DNA from 3 places in the Shewanella sp. SP1S1-7 genome. Region 2 is predicted to be linked to each of the others. Evidence: predicted binding sites of a transcription regulator. Region 2 holds the regulator's gene; each other region holds the start of a gene.
The links. The regulator sigma-54, encoded in region 2, starts transcription at its own class of promoters, with help from an activator protein. The targets are predictions, from matches to a motif close to GTTGGCACGNNNNTNGNNT.
Positions count from the first base shown of each region.

Region 1: a site for sigma-54 is predicted at 1,875-1,893, ahead of Q4Q49_RS02115 (YggN family protein). Genes of this name have one in related genera too.
Region 3: a site for sigma-54 is predicted at 2,193-2,211, ahead of flgF (flagellar basal-body rod protein FlgF). Genes of this name have one in related genera too.

Region 1 is NZ_JAUOEU010000002.1:80,478-84,750, forward strand. It holds gene Q4Q49_RS02110 (LysR family transcriptional regulator) at 1-549, opposite strand, end outside; gene Q4Q49_RS02115 (YggN family protein) at 999-1,820, opposite strand; gene glsB (glutaminase B) at 2,002-2,916, opposite strand; gene Q4Q49_RS02125 (YggL family protein) at 2,916-3,242, opposite strand; gene trmB (tRNA (guanosine(46)-N7)-methyltransferase TrmB) at 3,296-4,012, opposite strand; gene mutY (A/G-specific adenine glycosylase) at 4,212-4,273, shown strand, end outside.
Region 2 is NZ_JAUOEU010000010.1:125,969-130,241, reverse strand. It holds gene rapZ (RNase adapter RapZ) at 1-573, opposite strand, end outside; gene ptsN (PTS IIA-like nitrogen regulatory protein PtsN) at 570-1,013, opposite strand; gene hpf (ribosome hibernation promoting factor) at 1,016-1,303, opposite strand; gene Q4Q49_RS10515 (RNA polymerase factor sigma-54) at 1,332-2,810, opposite strand; gene lptB (LPS export ABC transporter ATP-binding protein) at 2,918-3,649, opposite strand; gene lptA (lipopolysaccharide transport periplasmic protein LptA) at 3,646-4,200, opposite strand; gene lptC (LPS export ABC transporter periplasmic protein LptC) at 4,187-4,273, opposite strand, start outside.
Region 3 is NZ_JAUOEU010000006.1:43,633-47,905, forward strand. It holds gene flgH (flagellar basal body L-ring protein FlgH) at 1-602, opposite strand, end outside; gene flgG (flagellar basal-body rod protein FlgG) at 614-1,402, opposite strand; gene flgF (flagellar basal-body rod protein FlgF) at 1,413-2,156, opposite strand; gene flgE (flagellar hook protein FlgE) at 2,329-3,690, opposite strand; gene flgD (flagellar hook assembly protein FlgD) at 3,772-4,273, opposite strand, start outside.

The DNA.
Region 1 (4,273 bases), on a different contig from region 2:
CTCAGGTCGAGTTGGTTCGCCATGTTGAGCAATGTAGCCTGGAGAAGCAACTAACAGGAATTGGCACTTCATCAGAGGTCTAGCAACCATCCCAAGCGGTAATTGCTCCGACATAGTTAACAGTAAGTCTAAGCCTTCACTCACTACATCTACTTTATGGTCCAGTAAGCTCACTTGTAGCTCAAGCTCAGGATGTTTTGCCATAAAGGATGGCAGCGCAGGAATGATATGCATCACCCCAAAGGACTGGGAAATCCCCACCTTGAGCACACCGCGAGTCGCATCATTTAAGTTATGCACGCTGGCTATCGCTTGTTCAGCGTCACGCAGCAATTCTTCACCTTGCAGATACAGCAAATGCCCTGCTTCAGTCAGGCTTAAGCTACGGGTGGTACGTTGGATTAATTGAACACCAAGTCTATGTTCAAGATCGGCGACTTGTGTACTGACCTTAGACTTAGAGATCCCAAGCCTTCTTGCGGCGGCACTAAAACTACCAGCTCTGGCCACATGAGTAAAAATCGCAATAGGTTCTAACAGTTCTAACATGGAAGTCGCCTTAAGCTGTTTACGACAATGATATTAACTTTCGGTGAGTAGCAGTGGTTAGCGTAATCATCGCTTTAAAATAACCATAGCATTGATATCTCGCATTAAAGTGATATAACGCAGAGATTTAGACCGAAAAAGTCCACTAAAGTAGGGTGTTATATCTGACTGATATGCCAGCTTTTAATTATATTTTAAGAGTATACCAAATATTCGTCTCTAGACTGTAACATTCCGAACTAAATCGCTGCAAGCCAAGCCTAGACGCCACATCGACTTAATCCCTATAGCTTTCGCTACTAAGAATTAGCCAATAAAAAAGCCCCTAGGCGATAAATTAACTAGGGGCATAGCATTCAAATTTGACTCATGCACAAGGAGATAGAAGTTATTGCAGTTAAAACTCAGGGCTATTCACAAAAACTATCAGCAAGGACGATTAATAAGAACTATTCACGCAGCTCCTTGGTTGAGTTTTGTGTCAAAGCATAAGGCGCGAGTTCTGGTACCTCTTGGCGTAATTGATTTTCAAGCACTAACAGATTTTCAAATCGGTCGCACAAACGGTCAGCTTTAGCTTCCAGTCCCTTAGATTGACTCTCAATTTGTTGCTCAATATCTTGTCCTAAGTTGTCCATTTTTTTGGAGAAGGCATCCATCTTGGCTTCAAAACTATCACCGTCACCCGACATGATTTGGCCACCTATAGTCATCATAATAGTACCGACTGAGTTCTGAACAATTTGCTCCATTTCCTGCTCGAATTCGTCATTAAAGGTGTTCTGCATCGAGTCTTCCGTTGCACCGAGATAGAAGCTATCGCCATGACGGTAGGCCACTGAATCAACGCGCTTTTGGACACCTGCCATCATTTCATCGAATTTAGCACCGGCCGCATCGCCCATTAAAGGGGTTAACGCCATGCTCACCGCTTGGGACGCTAATGCGACGGCCTCGTTCACAACTTCAATCACTTCAGGCACTTGCGTCGACACTTCATCGGCGTATTGAGTCACTAGCTTTCTTTGCTTATCGGTTAAGTTTACTTGTTTGCCTTCAACAAATAACTTATCGACTTCGATGCGATACTTTTCTGTGCCCTTCTCGCTCATGACTAATTTTTTAGGCTCAACCATAACGTCATAATTTAAAGAGACTTCACAGCGCTCATCGACTTTAGGTTCAGTTTGCGCTTGCGCCAACTGTAGGCTAGATGTCCCTAAAATCACGCCGGATAAAGCAAATCCAGTTAATAGCTTATTTAATTTCATGTTGTTCGTCCTTTAATCTGAATAATTCGATAAACCTAACTACTGAATAGCTTATAGCAGGAGACGTGCCAACTTTATAACAATATGATTATGTTGAATTTAGGAAAGTTAGCACTAAAAGGTCATTAGCGAAATTCGCTAACTTTTAGTCTGATAGTGCTAATAAAAACGAGAGGTAAAGCTAGAAAATAGATCGGCCAAGACGCTGACTTAAATGCTCAAGCATGGCAGTGCCAGCAAGTGAATTGCCATTGCCATCGAGTTCTGGCGACCAAACACAAATCGACAGTTCCCCGGGAATAACGGCAATGATGCCACCACCGACGCCACTTTTACCTGGCATACCAACACGATAGGCAAACTCACCCGCTCCATCGTATAGGCCCGAGGTCGCCAACAGGGCATTAAGCTGCCGAGTTTGCACCTGAGAGATAAGCTCAGTCCCCGTTATGCTTTTGCCGCGATTAGCCAAGTACAACATGGCCTTAGACAAGTCTGCACAATTCATCTTTAAAGCGCAATAATGAAAATACGTGCGCAGCACAGTATCGACATCGCCTTGAAAATTACCAAAGGACTTCATCAAATAAGCAATCGCCGCATTGCGCGCACTGTGCTGATATTCTGAGTCGGCCACTTGTTTGTCGAAACTCACTTTATCGTTTTGGCTTAGTTGCCTGACTAACTCGAGCATTCTGTGTTTAGGTGCACCTAAACGACTCTGCAATAAGTCAGCAATCACTAACGCGCCAGCATTGATAAATGGGTTGCGCGGCTTGCCGCGTTCTAACTCGACTTGTACTAAAGAGTTGAATGAATGGCCCGAAGGTTCTTTGCCAACTCGGCTCCAAATTTCGGCTTCTTCATATAAAGTTAACGCTAAGGTTAAGCTGAAAACTTTGGAGATACTTTGAATCGAAAACGGCTCAAGGTAATCGCCCGCACCTAAAGTTTCACCATCAACAGTTGTAACGGCAATGCCTATTTTGCCAGCATCAACGCTGGCCAGTGCGGGGATGTAATCTGCAACCTTTCCTTGGCCGAGCAAGGGTCGAACTTTCTCGACCACTTCCTCAAGTAATGCCAACTCGGGCATTAACCCCACCAAATGTCGTACAGTTCGCTAACTTCAACCTGAGAAACTTTTTGGTTCGCCCAGAATGCCTTAACTGCAGCAATATCTTCTTCGGTACATTTGCCGATCGTTTGGGTTGCGATAATGCCTTCCCATTCGATGTGACCGCCGCCATGGAAACCTAACTTACGGGTTTCGATCACTTCATCGATGAATTTATCTACAGTTGCATCGATATCGGCTTCAGATACTGATGCATCAAAAGTCCAAGCCATATCAAAACCTAACTCTTGAAATTCATCAACGCGCATTTTCTTACGTAAACGACGGCTACGATTAGTTGCCATAGTGACTTTCCCCGTTGTGTTAAAAAACTAATTAATCAATTGAAATATCTAGATTAAGCGATACGCTCAAACATCAGATCCCATACACCGTGACCCAATCTATGGCCGCGGGCTTCAAACTTTGTCAGTGGGCGATGATCAGGACGTGGCACCACAGTGCCGTCACTCGACTGGTTTTGATAACCAGGAGCCGCTTGCATCACTTCCAACATGTGCTCGCTGTATTCTTCCCAATCGGTTGCCATATGGAACACGCCGCCAATTTTTAGCTTGCGGCGGATCAGTTCAGCAAATTCAGCTTGTACGATACGACGTTTATGGTGACGTTTCTTATGCCAAGGATCGGGAAAAAACAATTGCACTCGGGCTAATGAACCGTCGGCAATCGCATGTTCTAATACTTCCATGGCATCATGATGATACACACGTAAATTAGTCACACCTGCAATGGCGGCATCGCTTAAGCAAGAACCAACACCCGGTTTATGCACTTCAATACCAATAAAATTTTGCTCTGGTGCGTCTTTAGCCATTTGCACTAAAGAGGCGCCCATGCCAAAGCCAATTTCCAGCACAGTATCAGCTTCACGGCCAAAAACGTCACTCAGAACCAATGGCGTTGGGCTGTAATCTAAGCCCATTGTTGGCCACTGGCTTTCAATAGCTTGGGCTTGGCCTTTAGTTAAGCGACCTTCTCTTAAGACAAAGCTTCTGATCTTACGCAGATACTTGCCTTCTTCATTAAATTCAGCGGTAGTGACTTCGCTCATTTTTGCCTCGTCTAGTGGACAGCACCATCATAAAAGAAGGGCATTATCCAAAGTTCAACATACAGTGCAAGCACTAATGGGGCGAAAGTATACCAAGATTATTTGAGAGTGCGAATTTAGCAGTGATTTTCGGCTTTTTAGCACTTATCCACCTGTCTTTGAGCTTGTCTAAGAAGATAACTGCCGCTACACTGCGCCGATGAAATCTACAGCCTCCTTCGCCACACGTATCGTCTCTTGGTACGACAATCACGGTCGTAA
Region 2 (4,273 bases):
CCAGTGTGGGTTAGGCAGGAAGCGCACATCGAACATAAAGTCGGCTTCGGTTGGCATACCGTGCTTAAAGCCAAAGGACTCGAAGTTGATCACTAACTCTTTATCGACGCTGCCGAGCAGAATTTGTCTGACTTGGTCGCTTAAATCATAGATATTCAGGTTCGACGTATCTATGTAATGATCGACCAGTTTTGACATAGGCTCGAGCAGCTTCCCTTCCAGTTTTATCGCTTCTTGCAAAGAGACTTGGCTCTTCGACAAAGGGTGCAAACGGCGGGTCTCGCTGTAACGCTTGAGCAGAATTTTATCGCTGGAATTGAGGAAGAAGCTGGTTAACTCAGTATCAGGAGGCAGGCTCGCCAGTTGCTTCACTAAGACCTTGTCCTGCTCAGGCATGTTACGCACGTCGACACTGATGGCGACGAGATCGTTACTGCCTTTGAGTTGCTCAAGCAAAGTGCCGATTAAGGGCAAGGGAAGGTTATCGACACAATAATAGCCGAGATCTTCGAGTACCCTTAGGGCGACAGATTTGCCTGAGCCTGAGCGGCCCGACACTATGACCAGTTTCATCCAGTGATTACCTGATAGAGTTCCGTTTCATCATGCGTCTTGCGTAATTGCTTTAATATTTGCTTGTCGCTCAGCTTTTCGGCCATGCAAGACAAGGTACTTAAGTGCTGCTGACATTGGTCTGCAGGCACCAGTAGTGCAAATAAAATATCAACAGGTTGCTTATCGATAGCATCGAATGCTATCGGCTCTTCACACTTAATGAGTATGGCAATGGGCTGATCTATATCGGCTAGTCGACCATGTGGAATGGCGATGCCGTTACCTATACCTGTGCTCCCCATCTTTTCGCGCGCCACTAGGCTTTCGAATATCTCTTGAGATGAGAGGGTCGGGTACTGGGCAGCGACTAAGTCGCTGATGAGTTCCAGTACCTTTTTCTTGCTGCCCGGAGTGGCGCAGGTAGTGCACTCCGGCCGCAGTATGGTACAAAGTTCCATTATTAGTGTTTTGTTAACTTCTCTTTGTGTTTAATAACCTGACGATCAAGCTTGTCAATCAGGGCGTCTATAGCGGCATACATGTCAGCATGCTCTGAAGTAGCAAAAACTTCACCACCGATAAGATTTATTCTCGCTTCGGCAATCTGTTGCATTTTCTCGACATTGAGCACAACGTGCACATTATTGATCTGTTCGAAATGGCGTTCAAGTTTTGAAAACTTTTCTTCTACATATGCGCGTAACGATTCGGTAATTTCGACATGGTGTCCACTCAGGTTTATTTGCATAGAAACGTCCTCCGATATCCACTGTAGGTTATAAACTTTTACGCTGATTAGAAGGCGGAATGAGCATAGCCTCTCGGTACTTCGCAATGGTTCTGCGGGCTACGTTGATCCCTTGTTCTGCCAGAAGCTGTGCCATCTTACTGTCGCTTAATGGTTTTTTCTGGTTTTCCGCTGCAACCAGTTTCTTAATGAAGGCTCTGATTGCTGTGGATGAGCACTCCCCACCATCGTCAGTTCCGACGTGGCTAGAGAAGAAGTATTTTAGTTCAAAAAGTCCCTTAGGGGTATGCATGTATTTCTGTGTCGTCACCCTTGAGATGGTCGACTCATGCATTTCTACCGCTTCGGCAATATCGTTCAGCACCATAGGTTTCATGGCTTCTTCACCGTATTCAAAGAAACCTTGCTGATATTGGACGATACAGTTCGCCACCTTCAACAGGGTATCATTACGGCTCTCTAAACTCTTGATAAACCATTTAGCCTCTTGCAGATGACCACGAATAAATTGGCTATCGGCTTGGCTTTTAGTGCTGCGCGCCATCGAGGCATAATGTTGGTTTACATTGATTTTTGGCATGCAGTCAGGATTCAGCTCAACCACCCAGCGGCCATTTTTCTTCGACACTGACACATCTGGGATGACGTATTCGTCATCGTTGGGCGTAATCAATAAACCTGGGCGAGGATTGAGGGTTTGGATAAGCGCTATGCCGTCTCTTAACTCATCCTCTTTTAATTTAGTCTTACGCATCAACAATCTAAAATCGCGGGCTGCGATCAGATCTAAATGATCTTTGATCAGCATGCGGGCGTTTTCTAGGTTGGGCGTGTCAGCGGCGAAATGCGACAGTTGGATCAACAGGCACTCGCTTAAATCGCGGGCGGCAACACCAATGGGATCAAAATGTTGAATGCGCTTTAGTACGGCTTCGACTTCGTCGAGCTCAACCTCAGAATTGCCCATGGCTTCGAGGATTTCGTCAGTGCTTTGGGTGAGATAGCCTTGATCGTCGATGGCATCAATAATGGCGGTGGCAATGGCTAAATCGGTTTCAGAAAACGGTGTGAGGTTTTTTTGCCATTCTAAGTGTTCATACAAGCCTTCACTGGTCTCACCTTGGAAGGGCATATCGTCTTCACGACTGCCGCCGGGGCCAGAATTGGGAGAGGCGGTGAACACTTCATCCCAGGTGGTGTCCATGGGGAGTTCGTCGGGCATGGATTCTTTGGTTAAGGACTCTGCCGTGTCTATGGTGGAGCTGTCTTTTTCTGGCGGTAGGGTGCTAGATTCACTGAAATCCGTATCGGATAGCGTTTGGTTTACAGGGTCTTTAGTGGCGTCGAATTGATCCTCTTCCAGCTCGAGAAGGGGATTAGAATCTAAGGCTTGCTGGATCTCTTGCTGCAGTTCTAATGACGACAGTTGCAACAGACGGATGGCCTGTTGTAATTGTGGCGTCATGGTTAACTGTTGACCCAGTTTGAGCTGGAGTGACGCTTTCATGTTACCGCTGATCCCTACGTTATTATTGTTGGATGAGGTCGCTTGTTATCATCTTGAGTGGAGTCCAATGGTGGCATAAATTGCCTGCATTGGCTCCGCTTGATTAACTATAGCCTGAATTGTTCACCTAAGTACACAGCCCTAACTTGCTGATTGTCTAAGATCTCTGCGGGTGTTCCTTCGGCAATCAAGTTTCCGTGACTCACGATATAGGCATGTTCACACACATCTAATGTCTCACGGACATTGTGGTCTGTGATCAACACGCCAAGGCCACGACTTTTGAGCTGTTCGATAATCTTTTTAATGTCGATAACCGAAATCGGATCGACACCAGCAAAGGGTTCATCGAGCAAAATGAACTTAGGATTTGCTGCTAACGCCCGTGCAATTTCGACACGGCGACGTTCGCCCCCCGACAATGACATGCCTTGGCTGTCACGGATGTGGGTGATGTGGAATTCTTCGAGCAGATGCTCGAGTTGTTCTTCCCTTTGCTCTTTCTTCAATTCTTTGCGCGTTTGCAGTACGGCCATGATGTTGTCATGGACGGTCAGCTTACGGAAGATACTGGCTTCCTGCGGCAAGTAACCTATGCCTTTGCGGGCGCGCAGGTGCATAGGATCTGCGGTTAAATCATCATCGTCGATAAAGATGTGGCCTTTATCGCTTTTAACCAGACCGACGACCATGTAAAAGGTGGTAGTTTTACCCGCGCCGTTCGGGCCGAGTAGGCCAACGACTTGACCGGTTTTGACCGTCAGACTGACGTCTTTAACCACTTGGCGACTCTTATAACTCTTTGCCAGATTTTGTGCTCTTAGGGTGATTTGGGTCATTTAGAGTCCTGCTTTTTCACAGGTCTATCCGCTGGCGCGTCTGGTTTGGCATCATCTTGATAGCTTTCAGGCTGAATAATAGTGATCACGCGATCGTCACCATTACCAGTGCTTTCTGCAATCAATTTTTGCTGGATGATGTTATAGCGGATCACATTACCCGTCACTTGGCTACCTGCTTGATCTAACGAAGCTTGGCCTTTCAGTGTCAGGGTACGGCTTGCCATATCGTAACGAATTTCTTTCGCGCTCGCCGAGGCTGGACGGCCATCGTCTAACACTTGGCTGTAAGTTGCTGGGTTACCAGTGGCCACTAAAATTTTGCTATTTTCACCTTCGGCAGAAAATGCACGCAGTTCATTTGCTTGGATTTTTATCGAGCCTTGGGTAACTTCCACCGGACCAAAGAAGATGATCTGGTTGTTCTTGATATCTGCCGTTTGGCTCACTGCTTTGATTTTAACTTCCTGCTTTAGGTCGTCGACTTTAGCAAAGGCGCTCATGCTCATTATTAGCATTAGGCTGGCAAGTAATACGTTATTTTGCTTCATATGTTCCTACTACCTGACTGGTCAATTTCACTTCTTGCGCGTTGAGGTCGGCATAAAGGCCTTGGCCTTGAAT
Region 3 (4,273 bases), on a different contig from region 2:
GTGCCACTGTATTGAATACGGGCATTGGCCATTCGCGTTGAATCGATAGTGTTATCGGGTTTAATGTCCTGCGAGCGAACCAGACCAGTGACGCGAATAAACTCATCACCATTGTTAATTGAGATCCATTTTTCACCGCGGATCACTAAGCTGCCGTTGTTCAGCACTTGCATCACGTTTGCCGAAATGCTGCCATCTAAACTATTACTCTGATCCGCATCCGATTCACGTTTAGTGTTCATGCTATCTTTATAACGTAAATCAATTGGTACTCCACCAACGGAGATATTACTACCACCGGCGAAGATAGGATCTAAGCTCATATCAGAGCCTTTTTTGATCTGATTGCCTGCACTCTTCTTAGCTTGAGTCGACTCTTTCAAAACGATAGTGATAATGTCGCCAACTTTGTGAGCACGTATATCCGAATACAAGCTAGATGCTTGACTGTCTTGATAAATAGAACCAGTCGCGGCAATTTTTGTCGGCGGTGCCTCTGGGTATACCGGCGCATAAAAGGGATCATCCGCAAGGGGTTTCTTTTGCGTCGAGCTACAAGCTGCAAGCAATAACGCGACGGCCAACACAAGATATCTAGCCATGATGTTTGCCTCTATAAATTCTGAGTCACATAAGACAGCATTTGATCTACCGCTGAAATCACTTTAGAGTTCATCTCGTAAATGCGCTGACTTTCGATAAGGTTCACAAGTTCTTCGGTAACGTTAACGTTAGAGGTTTCTAAGGCGCCTTGGCGAATCGCTCCCATGCCATCTAACGAAGCGGTACCTTGAATTGGCGTGCCACTCGCACCAGTTTCCGTGTATAGGTTTTGTCCCATAGGATCCAGACCCGATGGATTAATAAAATCCGTCATTGTCAACTGACCCACAACTTGGTTATCTGCAGTACCAGGGGTTTTCACTGAAACTTCACCCTCAGCGGAAACGGTAATACTAGTCGCATTGTCAGGAATCGTGATCGCGGGTTGCAGCACGTAGCCAGAACCTGGCGTCACAATCTGGCCCGTATCGTCTAAGGTAAACTGACCATTTCGGGTATAGGCTGCAGTACCATCAGGGAGCTGGATTTCAAAAAAGCCTGGGCCTTCAATCATCAGATCCAATGAGTTATCCGTGGTCAACATGTTGCCTTGGGTAAACATTTTCTGTGTGGCAACGACTTTGGTACCCGCACCTATGTTTAATCCATTAGGCAACTTAGTGTTAGAAGAACTGACACCGCCCGCTTGGTTAACTGTTTGGTAAAGCAAATCTTCAAATACTGCGCGGCTTTTCTTGTAACCCACAGTGCTGGCGTTCGCCACGTTGTTCGAGATCACCGCAATGTCAGTTTGCTGTGCGTCTAAGCCAGTTTTACTAATCCATAACGCCGGATGCATAATCTATCTCCTAACTAATACGCATTAATGAAGATGAAGCGCGATCATTTTCTTCCGCGGTTTTCATCATCTTGACTTGCAATTCAAACTGACGCTGAAGGTCAATCAAAGACACCATTTCATCGACAGGATTTACGTTACTGCCTTCCACTGCGCCACTTTCAACCCCTACGCTAGGATCGGCTGGTGCGATATTGCCCGACACGAGCCGGAACAGTCCGTCCTCACCCCGCATCATCTCGGCATTACCCGGATTAACGAGTTTCAAGCGACCAACCTCTTCCACCACTTCAGCGGTAGCGCCCTGAGGTCGCACAGAAATAATGCCATCCTGAGAAATTGAAACTTTCTCGATAGGAAGCGGTAACACTATGGGGCCCGCATCTCCCATAACAGGATTTCCCCTGTCATTGTGTAATAAACCCGTAGAGTCAAAACTTAAACTGCCAGCGCGGGTATAGGCTTCACTGCCATCTTTTGCCTGCACGGCAAACCAGCCGTCGCCTTTAATGGCAACATCGAGATCTCGTCCGGTCGTTTTTATTGGACCTGAGCGAAAATTTGCTGACGGAGATTCTGTCATCGCAAATACCCTTGTAGGCAATCCTTCACCGAAGGCCTGCATAGAGCGAGCTTGCGCCATATCGGATTTAAAACCGTCGGTATTCGCGTTAGCTAAGTTGTTCGCACGGAGCGCCAGCTCATTCATATTTTGCTTGGCGCCACTCATGGCGACATAAAGGAATTTGTCCACAGACTGCTCCGTCAAATTTTCTACATGACAATAGCAAAGCAAGCATCGTGCCAATAAAGTTGACGTTTAATTTACTGATAGAATTGAAGAATAAGGAAATGAAGTGAATTGATAGCAGGATAAAGGCTAAGTGTTGCCACTGGCGGCAACACTTAGTCAAACAATGTAATGATTAGCGGATTTGTAATACGGTTTGTTGCAGTGTGTTGTTCACTTCAAGGGTACGAGAGTTCGCTTGGAAGTTACGCTGCGCCGAAATCAAATCGACCAGTTCAGTGGTCAAATCGATATTCGATTGCTCTAACGCCGATGAACTTATGCTACCAAAAGTACCACTGTTTGCCTCACCAGCAAGGGCTGGACCAGAATTCAAGCTGGCTTTCCACGACGTATTACCTACTTGTGTTAAACCTTGTTCGTTAGCAAATCGAACCAAGGCAACTCGTGCTAAAGGCACAGTTGAACCGTTCGAGTAACTTGCAGTAATTAAACCATCAGCACCAATTTCAACGTTAGTTAAACGACCAACAGTAGTACCGTCTTGTGTTAACTCTGTTGCCGCAAAAGGAGCAGCATATTGCGTTGGCGCATTAAACTTAATTGTTAAGTCTTGAGTTCCATCCGCTCCAGCACCTAAAACGCCTGCACCACCCACACCTAAAGTCTCAGTCTTAACGACCGCTGGATCACTACCGGTATAGACACCAACAGAATTGAACTTAAGTACAGAGCCCTTCCAACCGCTAGTTGTTTGCGCTGTACCGGTTGAGTCAGGGTTACCATCGCCCGTAGTATCCGTTTGATAAGTACCAGCAGCACCAGCTAGATCGACTTGTTTACCATCAATAGCGTAATAAGCCACCCAATTGCTCTCTCCATTATAAGAGGCATCATTAGGCTTAACAAAATAGGTTGTCATGATATGTGGCTCACCGAGTGAGTCATACATAGTCATTGAGGTAACGTTATTGTATGTCTTAGGGTCTAGAGGATCGAATGCAGCAGGGTCAAGGGTACTTTCCTTAGCATTTAGATTCATTTGTAAACTGACATTTTCAGTTTTTACTGGGCTACCTGCAGTATCAGGGATCTGCACTGGTTTCGCTGTAGTCAAACTTACCGATGTCGAATTACCATCTTTATCCACAGGAAATGTCTGCAAAAAATTACCAGCAGAATCAACCATGTAGTTATTTGAATCGACTTTAAATGCCCCTGCTCGAGTAAATGAATGGTCAAGACTGCCTATTTCAGAAGCAGTGACAAAAAAACCACCACCTTTAATTGCCATATCGAGTGAATTACTTGTCAACTGTAAGCTGCCTTGATGGAATTGCTGGGCGACTTGACTCGTTGCAACACCACCACCGACAGCAGTTTTAGAATTTGAAAAGATAGAATTAGCGTAAACATCCGCAAATTCAGCACGCGACTCTTTAAAGCCAATGGTATTCGCATTCGCAATGTTGTTCGCCGTGGTGTTTAAATCTTTCTGTGCGGCAGAAATGCCACTCAATGCAATGTTAAACGACATAATTCACCTCTACTTTTGACTCTATTCAATTGCGGACAACTAACGCCCAATTCGGATTCTAAAAAATTATCTTGTATAAATTTAAGTTTCAGACACAGCTAACACATCGGTTAACTTGATCCCCATACCGCCTCTCAAGTTGAGAATGGCGCCAGTACTGGCCGTACCAAGAGAGACACTGGTCACATGGGCATAAGTTGAAACAGGCAGTTCTTGGGATTTTCCATCCACTAACCCACTCGCCTTAATCGTATAGTTGCCTGCGGTCACAGGTTTTCCATCTTTATCTAAACCATCCCAGTTCACATCGACGTTACCACCGTCACTGCCATCGACTTTAAAGGTGGTCACAACTTGGCCCTTCTCATCTTCAACACGCACAGTAATCTCTGGAATTTTATTAGGGGTACTGACCACACCTTTCATCGTTGGGCTTTCAGCTGAAATATTGCCAGTATCAGTTGGGATCAACACCTTGCGACCAACGAGTCCCGATGCCTGCAGTGCTTGGCTCGACGTCATAACACTGTTTAAGTTAACGATTTCATCATTTAACTTACTAATACCATCAACTGTCGAAAAT